One region of the Pseudomonas sp. LBUM1663 genome, then DNA from elsewhere that is predicted to be linked to it. Evidence: predicted binding sites of a transcription regulator. Region 1 holds the regulator's gene; each other region holds the start of a gene.
What was found. The regulator FliA, encoded in region 1, starts transcription of late flagellar genes. The targets are predictions, from matches to a motif close to CTAAAGTTTNNNNNNNNNNNGCCGNTAA.

Region 1 (3,102 bases):
TCAGGCTGTTGACCAGCGGCGTGGCGTTTTCCACCAGGTCCATGGTGCGATTGGCGGCTGCTTCGGTCAGCTTGACCACATACCCCAGACGCTCGGTGGCGTCCGTGATCTGCGACACTTCCTCGGCTTGCGGCATGTTCGGGTCAATCTGGAAATTCACGATCGCGCTATGCAGCTCGCGAGTGAGCTTGCCCACTTCCTGATACAGGCCGCGGTCACGGGTCTGATTGAGCTCATGGATAAGTTGCACAGCGTCGCCGAACTTGCCTTTTTCAAGGCTGTCGACCAGTTCGCGGGCATGTTTTTTCAGGGTCGATTCAAAATCGCCCAGTGAAGATTCTTTATGCTCCATAGCTCCCCCGTGGCGCAGTGGATCAACCGATGCGTTCGAAAATCTTCTCGATTTTTTCTTTCAACGCCTGGGCCGTGAAGGGTTTGACCACATAGCCGTTAACACCGGCCTGGGCCGCTTCGATAATCTGTTCGCGCTTGGCTTCGGCAGTCACCATCAAAACCGGCAGGTGCTTGAGCTTTTCATCGGCGCGCACGTGACGCAGCAGATCGATACCGGTCATGCCAGGCATGTTCCAGTCCGTTACCAGAAAGTCGATGCTCCCGCTGTTGAGAACCGGAATGGCAGTAGTGCCATCGTCGGCCTCGACCGTGTTGGTGAACCCAAGGTCACGCAACAGGTTTTTTATGATCCGCCGCATCGTTGAGAAGTCATCAACGATGAGGATTTTCATGTTCTTGTCCAATTCGACCTCCAAGCAGTCTTAAACGCGCCCAGCACCTGGACGCGCCATTTCAATCAATCCGGCAATGCACTCGATGACTGTCTGGAGCACAACAGATCGCGACCGGTGCAGTTCAACACCCCACCGGCCTCGTTCGCAGTGTCCCCACACTGCCTTCAGCGCGCTCGCCACTCCCCCAAACGCCCCCGCAAACGGGCCGCGCACTGGCTATGTAACTGGCTGACCCGCGATTCGCTGACCCCCAGGACCTCACCGATTTCCTTGAGGTTCAGCTCTTCGTCGTAGTACAGCGCCAACACCAGTCGCTCACGCTCCGGCAAATTGGCAATCGCGTCCGCCAGCGCGGCCTGGAAGCGTTCATCTTCCAGATCGCGTGACGGCTCCAGATGTGCACTCGCGCCATCCTCGTGCAGCCCTTCGTGTTCGCCGTCCTGCAACAGATCGTCGAAACTGAATAACCGGCTGCCCAGGGTGTCGTTCAAAATCCCGTAATAATCGTCGAGACTCAATTGGAGTTCGGCCGCAACCTCATGATCTTTAGCGTCACGACCGGTTTTAGCTTCAATCGAGCGAATTGCGTCGCTGACCATGCGGGTATTGCGGTGAACCGAACGTGGCGCCCAGTCCCCCTTGCGTACTTCATCGAGCATCGCGCCGCGGATTCGAATGCCCGCGTAGGTCTCGAAACTCGCGCCTTTGCTGGCGTCATATTTGGTCGATACTTCAAGCAGGCCGATCATCCCGGCCTGGATCAGGTCTTCAACCTGGACACTGGCCGGCAGACGGGCCAGCAAGTGGTAAGCAATGCGTTTGACCAGTGGCGCGTAACGCTCGATCAGCTCGTACTGCGCGTCACGTGCCGACTTCTTGTAGAGGTTGTAGCCACTGGCTGTCATAGGACGGGTCCTGCGGTCTGTTGCACGAGGCGCTCGACGAAAAACTCCAGGTGCCCACGCGGATTGGCAGGCAGCGGCCAGGTGTCGACCTTCTGCGCGATCGCCTTGAACGCCAGGGCGCACTTGGACCGCGGGAAAGCTTCGTAGACGGCGCGCTGTTTCTGCACGGCCTTGCGCACGCTTTCGTCGTATGGCACCGCGCCTACGTATTGTAGGGCGACGTCGAGGAAGCGGTCCGTGACCTTGGTCAACTTGGCGAACAGGTTGCGGCCTTCCTGCGGGCTCTGGGCCATGTTGGCCAGGACGCGGAAGCGGTTCATGCCGTAATCGCGGTTCAGCAGTTTGATCAGCGCATAGGCATCGGTGATCGAGGTCGGCTCGTCGCACACCACCAGCAAGACTTCTTGCGCTGCGCGAACGAAACTGACTACTGAGTCACCAATACCCGCAGCGGTGTCGATCACCAATACGTCGAGGTTGTCGCCGATATCACTGAAGGCCTGAATCAGACCGGCGTGCTGGGCCGGGCTCAGATGAACCATGCTCTGAGTGCCGGACGCGGCCGGAACGATGCGAATACCGCCAGGGCCCTGCAACAGAACGTCGCGCAGCTCACAGCGGCCTTCGATCACGTCGGCCAGGGTACGTTTGGGTGTCAGCCCCAACAGGACGTCGACGTTCGCCAGCCCCAGATCGGCGTCCAGCAGCATGACGCGCCGGCCGAGCTCAGCTAGAGCCAGGGACAAGTTCACTGACACGTTAGTCTTCCCGACGCCACCTTTGCCGCCGGTCACCGCGATCACCTGTACGGGATGCATGCTGCCCATGTTATTTCTTTACCTTGTCTTGCATAGACGGAGGCCACATTACTGGCTGCGCGCTCAATAACTGAACAATGCATGGCAGACCATCGATGTAGGTACAAAAACTGTTCATTAGTACCTCAGCCAACCTGCTTGGTCGGGCTGTGGTAGATATCAGCGAACATGTCAGCCATGGCTTCTTCGCTGGGTTCTTCTTGCATTTGAACGCTTACGGCGCGACTGACCAACTGATGACGACGCGGCAGATGTAAATCATCCGGAATACGCGGGCCATCGGTCAGGTAGGCCACCGGCAATTCATGACTGATCGCCAGGCTCAACACCTCGCCCAGACTTGCCGTTTCATCCAGTTTAGTCAGGATGCAGCCAGCGAGCCCGCAGCGCTTGTAACTGTGATAAGCGGCAGTTAGAACCTGTTTCTGGCTGGTGGTTGCCAAAACCAGATAATTTTTTGACTTGATGCCACGTCCGGCCAGGCTTTCGAGCTGCATGCGCAGGGCCGGGTCGCTGGCCTGGAGGCCGGCGGTATCGATCAGCACAACGCGTTTGCGCAGCAACGGCTCCAGCGCCTGCACCAGCGATTGGCCCGGATCGACGTGGGTTACCGACACGTTGAGAATCCGG
Region 2 (3,102 bases), 2.0 Mb from region 1:
CGCCCAAGGCTTCTGCCTGACGCACCAGATCACCCAGCGGTGCGAGTTTGCTGCGCAGCAGCCAGACCGCCGAGCCGACGGCGATCAACATCGCCAGCAGACTGCCGATGGCCAATTGAATGCCGACGCTCCAGGTCACGGCGCTGATTTCGGCTTTCGGCATGCTCGCCACCACCGACCACGGGCCGCCATCGAACGGCACGGCCACGCTGTAGAAGTCTTCGGACTTGTCGCTCCAGAAATCACCCTTGCCCGGCGTTTTCGCCAGATCGACGATAGCCGGGACCGCTTGATCCAGCGCTTGCACGCCGGCAATCGGCACCAACCACTTCTTCTGCTCATCGAGCAGCGCCAGCGAACCGGTCTGGCCGATACGGAAGCGTTTGAGATTCTCGAACTGCGCGTTCTGCGCGTCGGTGTAATCGAATCCTACGAACAGCACGGCAATCACCTTACCGCTGCTGTCGCGTACAGGCGTGTATTGCGTCATGTAGGAGCGGTCGAACAGCAAGGCGCGACCGACATAGCTCTGTCCCGCCATCAAGCGTGCATAGGCCGGGTGAGCGTGGTCCAGCAAGGTGCCGATGGCCCGGTTGCCGTCTTGCTTGCTCAAGGACGTACTGACGCGGATGAAGTCTTCGCCGCTGCGCACAAACACCGTCGCAACGCCCGCGGTCATCTGCTTGAACTCGTCCACTTCCTTGAAGTTGTTGTTCAACACTTCGCTGCCCAGGTGCAAGCCCGGGGTCTGCACACCGGCCACCGCCACCGGCTCATCCGGGTGCACGCTCAAGCCGGCGCTGAATCGCTTCTCGAACAGACCGCTCAGGCGCTGGGTGCTTTCACGCAACGTGCCGTGAAAGGTACTCAACTGATCGGCCAGCAACCGGGCCTCACTGGCCAAGTGCTCTTCGCGGGTGGCGAGGTTGGCGGTGTCCAGCGAACGCAAGGCGAACACGGTACTGCCAGTGATGACAATCGCCAGTATCACGGCAAGCGCAAGACCAAGCTGTGAGGCGATCCGGGCACGAGGTTGAGACATGACAGCTCCTGGCCGAGTGACCGGATCATCCTGATCACGATGCACACTCGGCAAAATTCTAATAAGGGAATTACAGGGAACCTGCACGAAGGTCCCACCTGCAGATTTTCGGCGGCAAACCTGAATACTTGAGTAATTAGCCGGGATATGGCGCAAGGCCTCTATTGCAGGGGCTCCATCGATTCAGCTCAAGCGTTCTACATCCGGTAAATCCATGGCCCGGACCTCCCCTTGCAGAAAGTCGCTGAGGCGGCGCAAACGTTCACCTCCCGGGCGGGTTTTCGGCCAGACGAGGTAATAATGCTCACCGCTGGCGACAGCCGTCGGCCACGGCAAACTCAGACGACCCTGCGCGACATCCTCCGCCACCATCAGCAAATCGCCCATGGACACGCCGTAGCCTCGGGCGGCGGCGATCATGCCCAATTCCAGCGTGTCAAACACTTGCCCGCCCTTGAGCGAGACCTGATCGGCCAGACCCATGCGTTGCAGCCACGTGCGCCAGTCACGCCGGTCCGGTGCCGGGTGCAGCAGCTCAGTGCTGGCCAGACGCGCGACATCCCACGGTTGATCGTCCATCAGGTTCGGCGCGCCCACCGGAATCAGTTCTTCCGGGAACAGCAGCGTCGCCTCCCAGTCCGGTGGAAAATTCCCGGTGCTGAGGATGACGGCGCAGTCGAAGGGTTCGTGGTTGAAGTCCACGGTGTCGATGTCCATCCAGGCACTGGTCAATTGCACTTCGTTGCCCGGTTGCAAGTGCCGGAAGCGACTCAGGCGCGCCAACAGCCAACGCATGGTCAACGTCGACGGGGCTTTCATGCGCAGGATGTCGTCTTCGGCGCGCAGGGTGTTGCAGGCGCGTTCGAGCGCGGTAAACCCTTCACGGATGCCAGGCAGGATCAACCGCGCCGACTCGGTCAGTTGCAGGTTGCGCCCGCTGCGGTGAAACAGCCGGCAGGCGAAATGCTCTTCGAGGGTACGAATGTGTCGACTGACCGCGCTTTGGGTGATCGACAGTTCTTCAGCGGCGCGGGTAAACGAGCTATGCCGCGCCGCCGCTTCGAATGCGCGCAGGGCATACAAGGGAGGAAGACGACGGGACATTGGGAAAGCTCCTATAGCGCGGTTACGCCACGTTAGCAGAAACTTGCCAGCATGAGTTTGACTCATGCCACCCATCCTTTTTATCCCTTTGTGAAAAGCCCGCAGAGCGCCGAGAATCGGCTCTCTCCTGTTTACTCTGATAACCGAGGCGTGATGACCATGCAGCATCCAGCACGTACCGAACTCTGGGCCATCCTGCGGCTGGCGGGGCCGTTGATTGCCTCGCAGTTGGCGCACATGCTGATGGTCCTCACCGACACCTTGATGATGGCGCGCCTGAGTCCCGAAGCGCTGGCCGGTGGTGGCCTGGGCGCGGCGACTTACTCGTTCGTTTCCATCTTCTGCATCGGCGTGATCGCGGCGGTCGGCACCTTGGTGGCGATCCGTCAGGGCGCGGGCGATATCGTCGGCGCCGCGCGACTGACCCAGGCCGGTTTGTGGCTGGCGTGGTTGATGGCGCTGGTGGCCGGGTTACTGCTGTGGAACCTAAAACCGGTGCTGCTGCTGTTTGGCCAGACCGAAACCAACGTCCAGGCTGCCGGGCAGTTCCTGCTAATCCTGCCGTTCGCCCTACCCGGCTATCTGAGCTTCATGGCCCTGCGCGGTTTCACCAGCGCCATCGGCCGGGCGACCCCGGTGATGGTCATCAGCCTCGGCGGCACCGTGGCCAACTTCCTGCTCAACTATGCGTTGATCACCGGGATGTTCGGCTTGCCAAAAATGGGCCTGGTGGGCATCGGGCTGGTCACGGCGATTGTCGCCAACCTGATGGCCGTGGCGCTGGCGCTGCACATCCGTCGGCATCCGGCCTACGACGCTTATCCGCTGCGCCAGGGTTTGTCGCGGCCTAACCGCCAGTACCTGAAAGAGCTGTGGCGCCTCGGCCTGCCCATTGGCGGCACCTACGCGGTGGAAGTCGGGTTGTTTGCGTTCGCCGCGCTGTGCATGGGCACCAT
Region 3 (3,102 bases), 600 kb from region 1:
CGCACGCTCGATGATCGCCGGCCCCACCGACGTTACGTCGAGGCCGATGCGTTCCTTGAGGAAATCGAAAAACCGCTGATCGCTGCTCATGGCCGGTCCTCAAGCGATGCAGGGTCCAGCGGTGGCGAAGGAAACAGCAGCGCGCGCACCTGCTCATCGAGCAGATCGGCCACCCTCACCCATTGCAGCAAACCTTGGGCATCTTCACGAACCGGCCCCAGGTAGGGCGCCTGGCGATTGTCCAGGCCATAGGGTTTAAAATCCGCCGGATTGCAGCGCAAGGTGTCGGTGGCCTGTTCCAGAATCAGCCCGAGTAACTGTGAAGGCGTCTGCTCATCCGGCCAATAGTGCACCAGCACCAGCCGGGTGCTGGTGCGCGATTGCGCCGGTTCACCAAAGGTCAGCGCGCTGAGGTCAATCACCGGCACCACCGCGCCGCGATAGGCAAACACCCCGGCGACCCAGTCCGGCGCCTTGGCAATCGGCTTCAATGGCAGACGCGGCAGCACCTCGGCCACTTCGCGCGCCTGCAAGGCATAACGCTCGTTGCCGATGCGAAACAGCAGAAACAACGCCTGCTTTACCGGCATCACCGCGCTGCGTTTGGCCGCGAGCTCGCTCATCAGACTTTGAATCGCGAGACGCCGCCCCGCAGCCCTACGGCCACCTGGCTCAGCTCGTCAATGGCAAAACTGGCCTGGCGCAAGGACTCGACGGTCTGGCTGCTGGCATCACCCAACTGCACCAGCGCGTGGTTGATCTGTTCGGCGCCGGTGGCCTGCGCCTGCATGCCTTCGTTGACCATCAACACCCGCGGCGCCAGCGCCTGAACCTGGTGGATGATCTGCGACAGCTGCTCGCCGACCTGCTGCACTTCGGACATGCCGCGGCGCACTTCTTCGGAGAACTTGTCCATGCCCATGACCCCGGCCGATACCGCCGACTGGATCTCACGGACCATCTGCTCGATGTCGTAGGTGGCGACGGCAGTCTGGTCCGCCAGACGCCGCACTTCGGTGGCGACCACGGCAAACCCGCGACCGTATTCGCCAGCCTTTTCGGCTTCGATAGCCGCGTTCAGCGACAACAGGTTGGTCTGGTCGGCCACTTTGACGATGGTCACCACCACCTGATTGATGTTGCCGGCCTTCTCGTTGAGGATCGCCAGTTTGGCGTTGACCAGATCGGCCGCGCCCATTACCGAGTGCATGGTCTCCTCCATCCGCGCCAGGCCTTGCTGCCCGGACCCGGCCGCTACCGAAGCCTGATCGGCGGCGGTGGAGACTTCGGTCATGGTGCGCACCAGATCACGGGAGGTGGCCGCGATTTCGCGGGACGTCGCGCCGATTTCGGTGGTGGTGGCGGCGGTTTCGGTGGCGGTGGCTTGTTGTTGCTTGGAGGTGGCCGCGATCTCGGTCACCGACGTGGTGACCTGGACGGAAGAGCGTTGGGCCTGGGACACGAGCGAGGTGAGTTCGGTCATCATGTCGTTGAAGCCCGTTTCCACGGCACCGAATTCGTCTTTGCGTTCCAGATTCAGACGGCCGCTGAGGTCGCCGGTACGCATGATTTCGAGGATCTGCACAATCCGGTTCATCGGCGCCATGATCGCGCGCATCAACAACAAACCGCAGAGGCCGGCAGCCAATACCGCGACCAACAGGGAAATGCCCATGATGACTTTCGCGGTAATCACGGCATCGTCGATGTTCGCGATTTCCTGATCGGCCACCGCTTTGTTTTCGCGGAGGATGTCATTGAGCTTGGTGCGTCCCGCAGTCCAGGCCGGGGTCAGTTGTTCGTTGAACAACTTGATGGCATCGGCCTCTTGATTGCGCTTGTGCAGGTCGAGCACCGCGGCCAGAAGTTTGCCGTATTCCTCATGGAGTTTTTCGAAGGTCGCGAATTCGACCTTGTCTTCATCCGTCTTAACGGTGGCGCGATAGTTACTCATCGCTTCCTGCACACGCGCTTCGTAGCTTTTGAAGTCAGCGGCGTCTTCGGCACTGATGCCCTGCCCTTCCTTCAGGCCCAGCATTTCCTGAATCTGGAGAAAGCTGTCGACCCAGGCGCCGCGAATCGTCGAGCTGTAATAGACCCCGGGAAGTGCGTCGTCTCGCACACTGGCTTCACTGGTTTCAATCTTCAACAACCGCGAATACGAGACGACGACCATCAGCAACATGATGGTAATAATCACCGCAAAGCTCGCCAAGATGCGTTGGCGCAACGTCCAGTTCTTCACAGTCAGTCCTCGGGGCGGTTCAAATGCTGCGAAGTATAGCTGAGGGTGTTTCATCTATAAGACGAAGGTTTGGCAGTTCTCGGCCTTGTGCGCGAAAACGGCAGGAGGCCTCTGGGCCAGGGCTTTGCGGTGGATCGGGTGGCGGGTCGCAGGGGCGTGTTGGAAGAAATGAGCCGTAGATTGGCCTCGGGAGGTGGTGAGGCTTGAGACGCCTTCGCGATCTGACGTGCCCGCGAAGGCGATCTTGAACCTTACAGGGACGCCTGCCGCACCTGTTTCTCCAGCTCAGCCTTCAACCCCGGCTCCAGCTTCAACTGCCGTGCCAGTTCATCCAGGTAGGACTTCTCCATGAAGCTCTCCTCATCCACCAGCATCACACTGGCGATGTACATCTCGGCAGCCATTTCCGGCGTGCTCGCCGCGCGGGCGACTTCTGTCGGGTCGAGCGGCTTGCTGAGTTCGGCATGCAGCCACTGCTGCAACTCCTGATCGTTGTCGAGCTTGGTGAACTCGCCTTCGATCAATGCACGCTCGCGTTCATCAACGTGGCCATCGGCTTTGGCCGCTGCAACCAACGCTTTGAGGATCGCCTGGCTGTGCAGTTCGGCTTGCGCGGGCGGCAGGCGGTCGAGTGTTTGTGGCTCGGTCTTCGGCGCCGTGCCCTGCTGGGCCTGCCAGTTGCCGTAAGCCTTGTAGGCAATGACACCGAGTGCCGCGAGGCCACCGTAGATGGCGACTTTGCCGCCGACATTGCGGGCCTTTTTGCTGCCGAGCAACAGACCCATGGCGCCGGCCGCCAAGGCACCACCGCCTGCGCCGGAAAGCAAACCGCCGAGGCCGCCCGAACCACCGCCGCC
Region 4 (3,102 bases), 1.7 Mb from region 1:
TCACGCCAGTGGCATTGCCGGGTAGCTATGTTCGGAATAGATAACCGCTGAAAGCATCTAAGCGGGAAACTAGCCTCAAGATGAGATCTCACTGGGACCTTGAGTCCCCTGAAGGGCCGTCGAAGACTACGACGTTGATAGGTTGGGTGTGTAAGCGCTGTGAGGCGTTGAGCTAACCAATACTAATTGCCCGTGAGGCTTGACCATATAACACCCAAGCAATTTGCTTGCTTCGAGCCCAAAAGCGAAAGAGCACCAGATTGCGGTGTGTGAAGACGAAATGAACCGAAAGTTCGAATTGTTCACAAACACCGAGATCTATCACATACCCATTCGCTGGAGCGTGCGCCGTAAGGCAAACGACCTGGCTACCGAATTTCTTGACGACCATAGAGCATTGGAACCACCTGATCCCATCCCGAACTCAGCAGTGAAACGATGCATCGCCGATGGTAGTGTGGGGTTTCCCCATGTGAGAGTAGGTCATCGTCAAGATTAAATTCCGAAACCCCTATCTGCGTATGCAGGTAGGGGTTTTGTTTTAGTAGAAGTCACCAATTTTGCTGGCACGTTACGACTGTAACGGGCTGGACACAGAGTTTCTTGACGACCATAGAGCATTGGAACCACCTGATCCCATCCCGAACTCAGCAGTGAAACGATGCATCGCCGATGGTAGTGTGGGGTTTCCCCATGTGAGAGTAGGTCATCGTCAAGATTGAATTCCAAAACCCCTGTCTGCTAACGCAGACAGGGGTTTTGTCGTTTTAGCTCCATAAAACTTCGGGCCATTGTCCCCGGCGTGACATGCCACATCCGCGTTACGTCCTTCCCCAGCATTCCAAAGTATTCAAGAGGTACATTGACCGTCAACCGCTCTAGCACGCCGTTCGGCGGGAATATCGACCATTTCATATAAACCCCTAAGATTTCTCCGACTGGTGCCGACAGACTGGGGAGACATGCGTGCACCAAAGTAGCGCGGCCGAAGAATGCCGCCTGCACTGTTACATGGAATGTTGCACCTGGAACGCATCCCCACTTTTTGCATAAGAAGTCCCATGAAATGAATCTCAAATTCAGCCATAAAATCCTTCTGGCCGCCTCTGGCGTCGTGGTGCTGGCATTTGCGTTGTTCACTTTGTACAACGACTATCTGCAGCGAAACACCATCCGGCAAAACCTCGAGTCCTCCGTCCAGCAGGCCGGCGATCTGACCGCCAGCAGCGTGCAGAACTGGATGAGCGGCCGTGTGCTGGTGCTGGAGAACCTCGCCCAGAACGTCGCTCATCAAGGCGCCAATGGGGACCTTCCCGGCCTGGTTGATCAACCGGCCTTCACCTCGAACTTCCAGTTCACCTACGTTGGCCAGGCCAATGGCGTGTTCACCCAACGCCCTGACGCGAAGATGCCGGACGGTTACGATCCGCGTCAGCGCCCTTGGTACAAGCAAGCCGTGGCTGCCGACAAGACCATGCTGACGCCGCCGTACATGGCCGCCGTCGGTGGGTTGGTGGTGACGATCGCCATGCCGGTGAAAAAGAACGGCGAATTGCTCGGCGTGGTCGGCGGTGACCTGAGCCTTGAGACCCTGGTGAAGATCATCAACTCGGTGGACTTCGGTGGCATCGGCCACGCGTTCCTGGTCAGTGCCGACGGTCAAGTGATCGTCAGCCCGGACAAAGAACAGGTGATGAAAAACCTGAAAGACATCTACCCCAACTCTGGCGTGCGCATCGAGAAGGGCAATCAGGACGTCACCCTGAACAAGCAGGATCGCATCCTCTCGTTCACCCCGGTGAGCGGTTTGCCGAATGCCGAGTGGTACATCGGTCTGTCGATCGACAAGGACAAGGCCTACGCACCACTGAGCCAATTCCGTACCTCGGCGCTGATCGCAATGTTCATCGCCGTGAGCGTTATTGCCGTGCTGTTGAGCCTGCTGATCAACGTGCTGATGCGTCCGCTGACCACCATGGGCCGCGCGATGCAGGACATCGCCCAGGGCGAAGGCGACCTGACCCGTCGTTTGGCCGTGGAAAGCAAAGACGAGTTTGGCGAGTTGGGTGGTTCGTTCAACCAGTTCGTGGAGCGGATTCACGCATCGATTTCCGAAGTGTCCTCGGCGACCCGCCAGGTCCACGATTTGTCGCAACGCGTAATGGCATCGTCCAACGCCTCGATCATCGGCTCCGACGAGCAAAGCGCACGCACCAACAGCGTGGCCGCCGCCATCAACCAATTGGGTGCCGCTACCCAGGAAATCGCCCGCAATGCTGCCGATGCTTCGCAGCATGCCAGTGGTGCGAGCGAACAGGCGGATGATGGTCGTCAGGTGGTGGAGAAAACCATCCTGGCCATGACCGAGCTGTCGCAGAAAATCAGCCTGTCCTGCACCCAGATCGAAACCCTGAACGCCAGCACTGATAACATCGGGCACATTCTGGATGTGATCAAAGGTATCTCCCAGCAGACCAACCTGCTCGCGCTCAACGCCGCCATCGAAGCGGCGCGTGCCGGTGAAGCCGGTCGTGGTTTTGCGGTCGTGGCGGACGAAGTGCGCAACCTGGCGCATCGCACGCAGGAGTCGGCGGAAGAGATCCACAAGATGATCACTTCGCTGCAGATCGGTTCTCGCGAAGCGGTGACCACCATGAATGCCAGTCAGGTTTCCAGCGAACAGAGCGTCGAAGTGGCGAACCAGGCGGGCCTGCGACTGGTCAGCGTGACCCAGCGCATCGGCGAAATCGACGGCATGAACCAGTCGGTGGCTGCGGCGACCGAAGAGCAGACGGCGGTGGTGGAAACCCTCAATGTCGACGTCAACCAGATCAACTTGCTGAACCAGCAGAGCGTGGCAAACCTCAATGAAACGTTGAAGGATTGCGATGCGTTGTCGTTGCAGGCGAACCGGTTGAAGCAGTTGGTTGACAGCTTCAAGATCTGATTCAGGTCAGGTCTACCGCGTTATCGTTCAATCGCGAGCAGGCTCGCTCCCACAGGTTCACGCTAAACCCTGTGGGAGCGAGCCTGCTCGCGAAAGCGGTGGATAAGTCACCGCTGAACCAAGGCCCTACACAAACAGCTTCAACACGTTATTCA

Region 2: ACA075_RS29530 (methyl-accepting chemotaxis protein) is a predicted target of FliA. The motif match lies at 1,148-1,175, and genes of this name have one in related genera.
Region 3: ACA075_RS05335 (methyl-accepting chemotaxis protein) is a predicted target of FliA. The motif match lies at 2,322-2,349, and genes of this name have one in related genera.
Region 4: ACA075_RS00635 (methyl-accepting chemotaxis protein) is a predicted target of FliA. The motif match lies at 924-951, and genes of this name have one in related genera.

Annotation. Positions count from the first base shown of each region.
Region 1 covers NZ_CP166792.1:1,810,819-1,813,920, reverse strand. Annotated here, with positions in the region: gene ACA075_RS08130 (protein phosphatase CheZ) at 1-352, opposite strand, end outside; gene ACA075_RS08125 (chemotaxis response regulator CheY) at 375-746, opposite strand; gene fliA (RNA polymerase sigma factor FliA) at 914-1,654, opposite strand; gene fleN (flagellar synthesis regulator FleN) at 1,651-2,481, opposite strand; gene flhF (flagellar biosynthesis GTPase FlhF) at 2,598-3,102, opposite strand, start outside.
Region 2 covers NZ_CP166792.1:6,432,174-6,435,275, forward strand. Annotated here, with positions in the region: gene ACA075_RS29530 (methyl-accepting chemotaxis protein) at 1-1,042, opposite strand, end outside; gene ACA075_RS29535 (LysR substrate-binding domain-containing protein) at 1,226-2,146, opposite strand; gene ACA075_RS29540 (NorM family multidrug efflux MATE transporter) at 2,306-3,102, shown strand, end outside.
Region 3 covers NZ_CP166792.1:1,213,556-1,216,657, reverse strand. Annotated here, with positions in the region: gene ACA075_RS05345 (CheR family methyltransferase) at 1-90, opposite strand, end outside; gene ACA075_RS05340 (chemotaxis protein CheW) at 87-623, opposite strand; gene ACA075_RS05335 (methyl-accepting chemotaxis protein) at 623-2,245, opposite strand; gene ACA075_RS05330 (tellurite resistance TerB family protein) at 2,497-3,102, opposite strand, start outside.
Region 4 covers NZ_CP166792.1:123,483-126,584, forward strand. Annotated here, with positions in the region: rRNA gene ACA075_RS00620 (23S ribosomal RNA) at 1-207, shown strand, start outside; rRNA gene rrf (5S ribosomal RNA) at 380-495, shown strand; rRNA gene rrf (5S ribosomal RNA) at 603-718, shown strand; gene ACA075_RS00635 (methyl-accepting chemotaxis protein) at 1,067-2,947, shown strand; gene ACA075_RS00640 (SRPBCC family protein) at 3,074-3,102, opposite strand, start outside.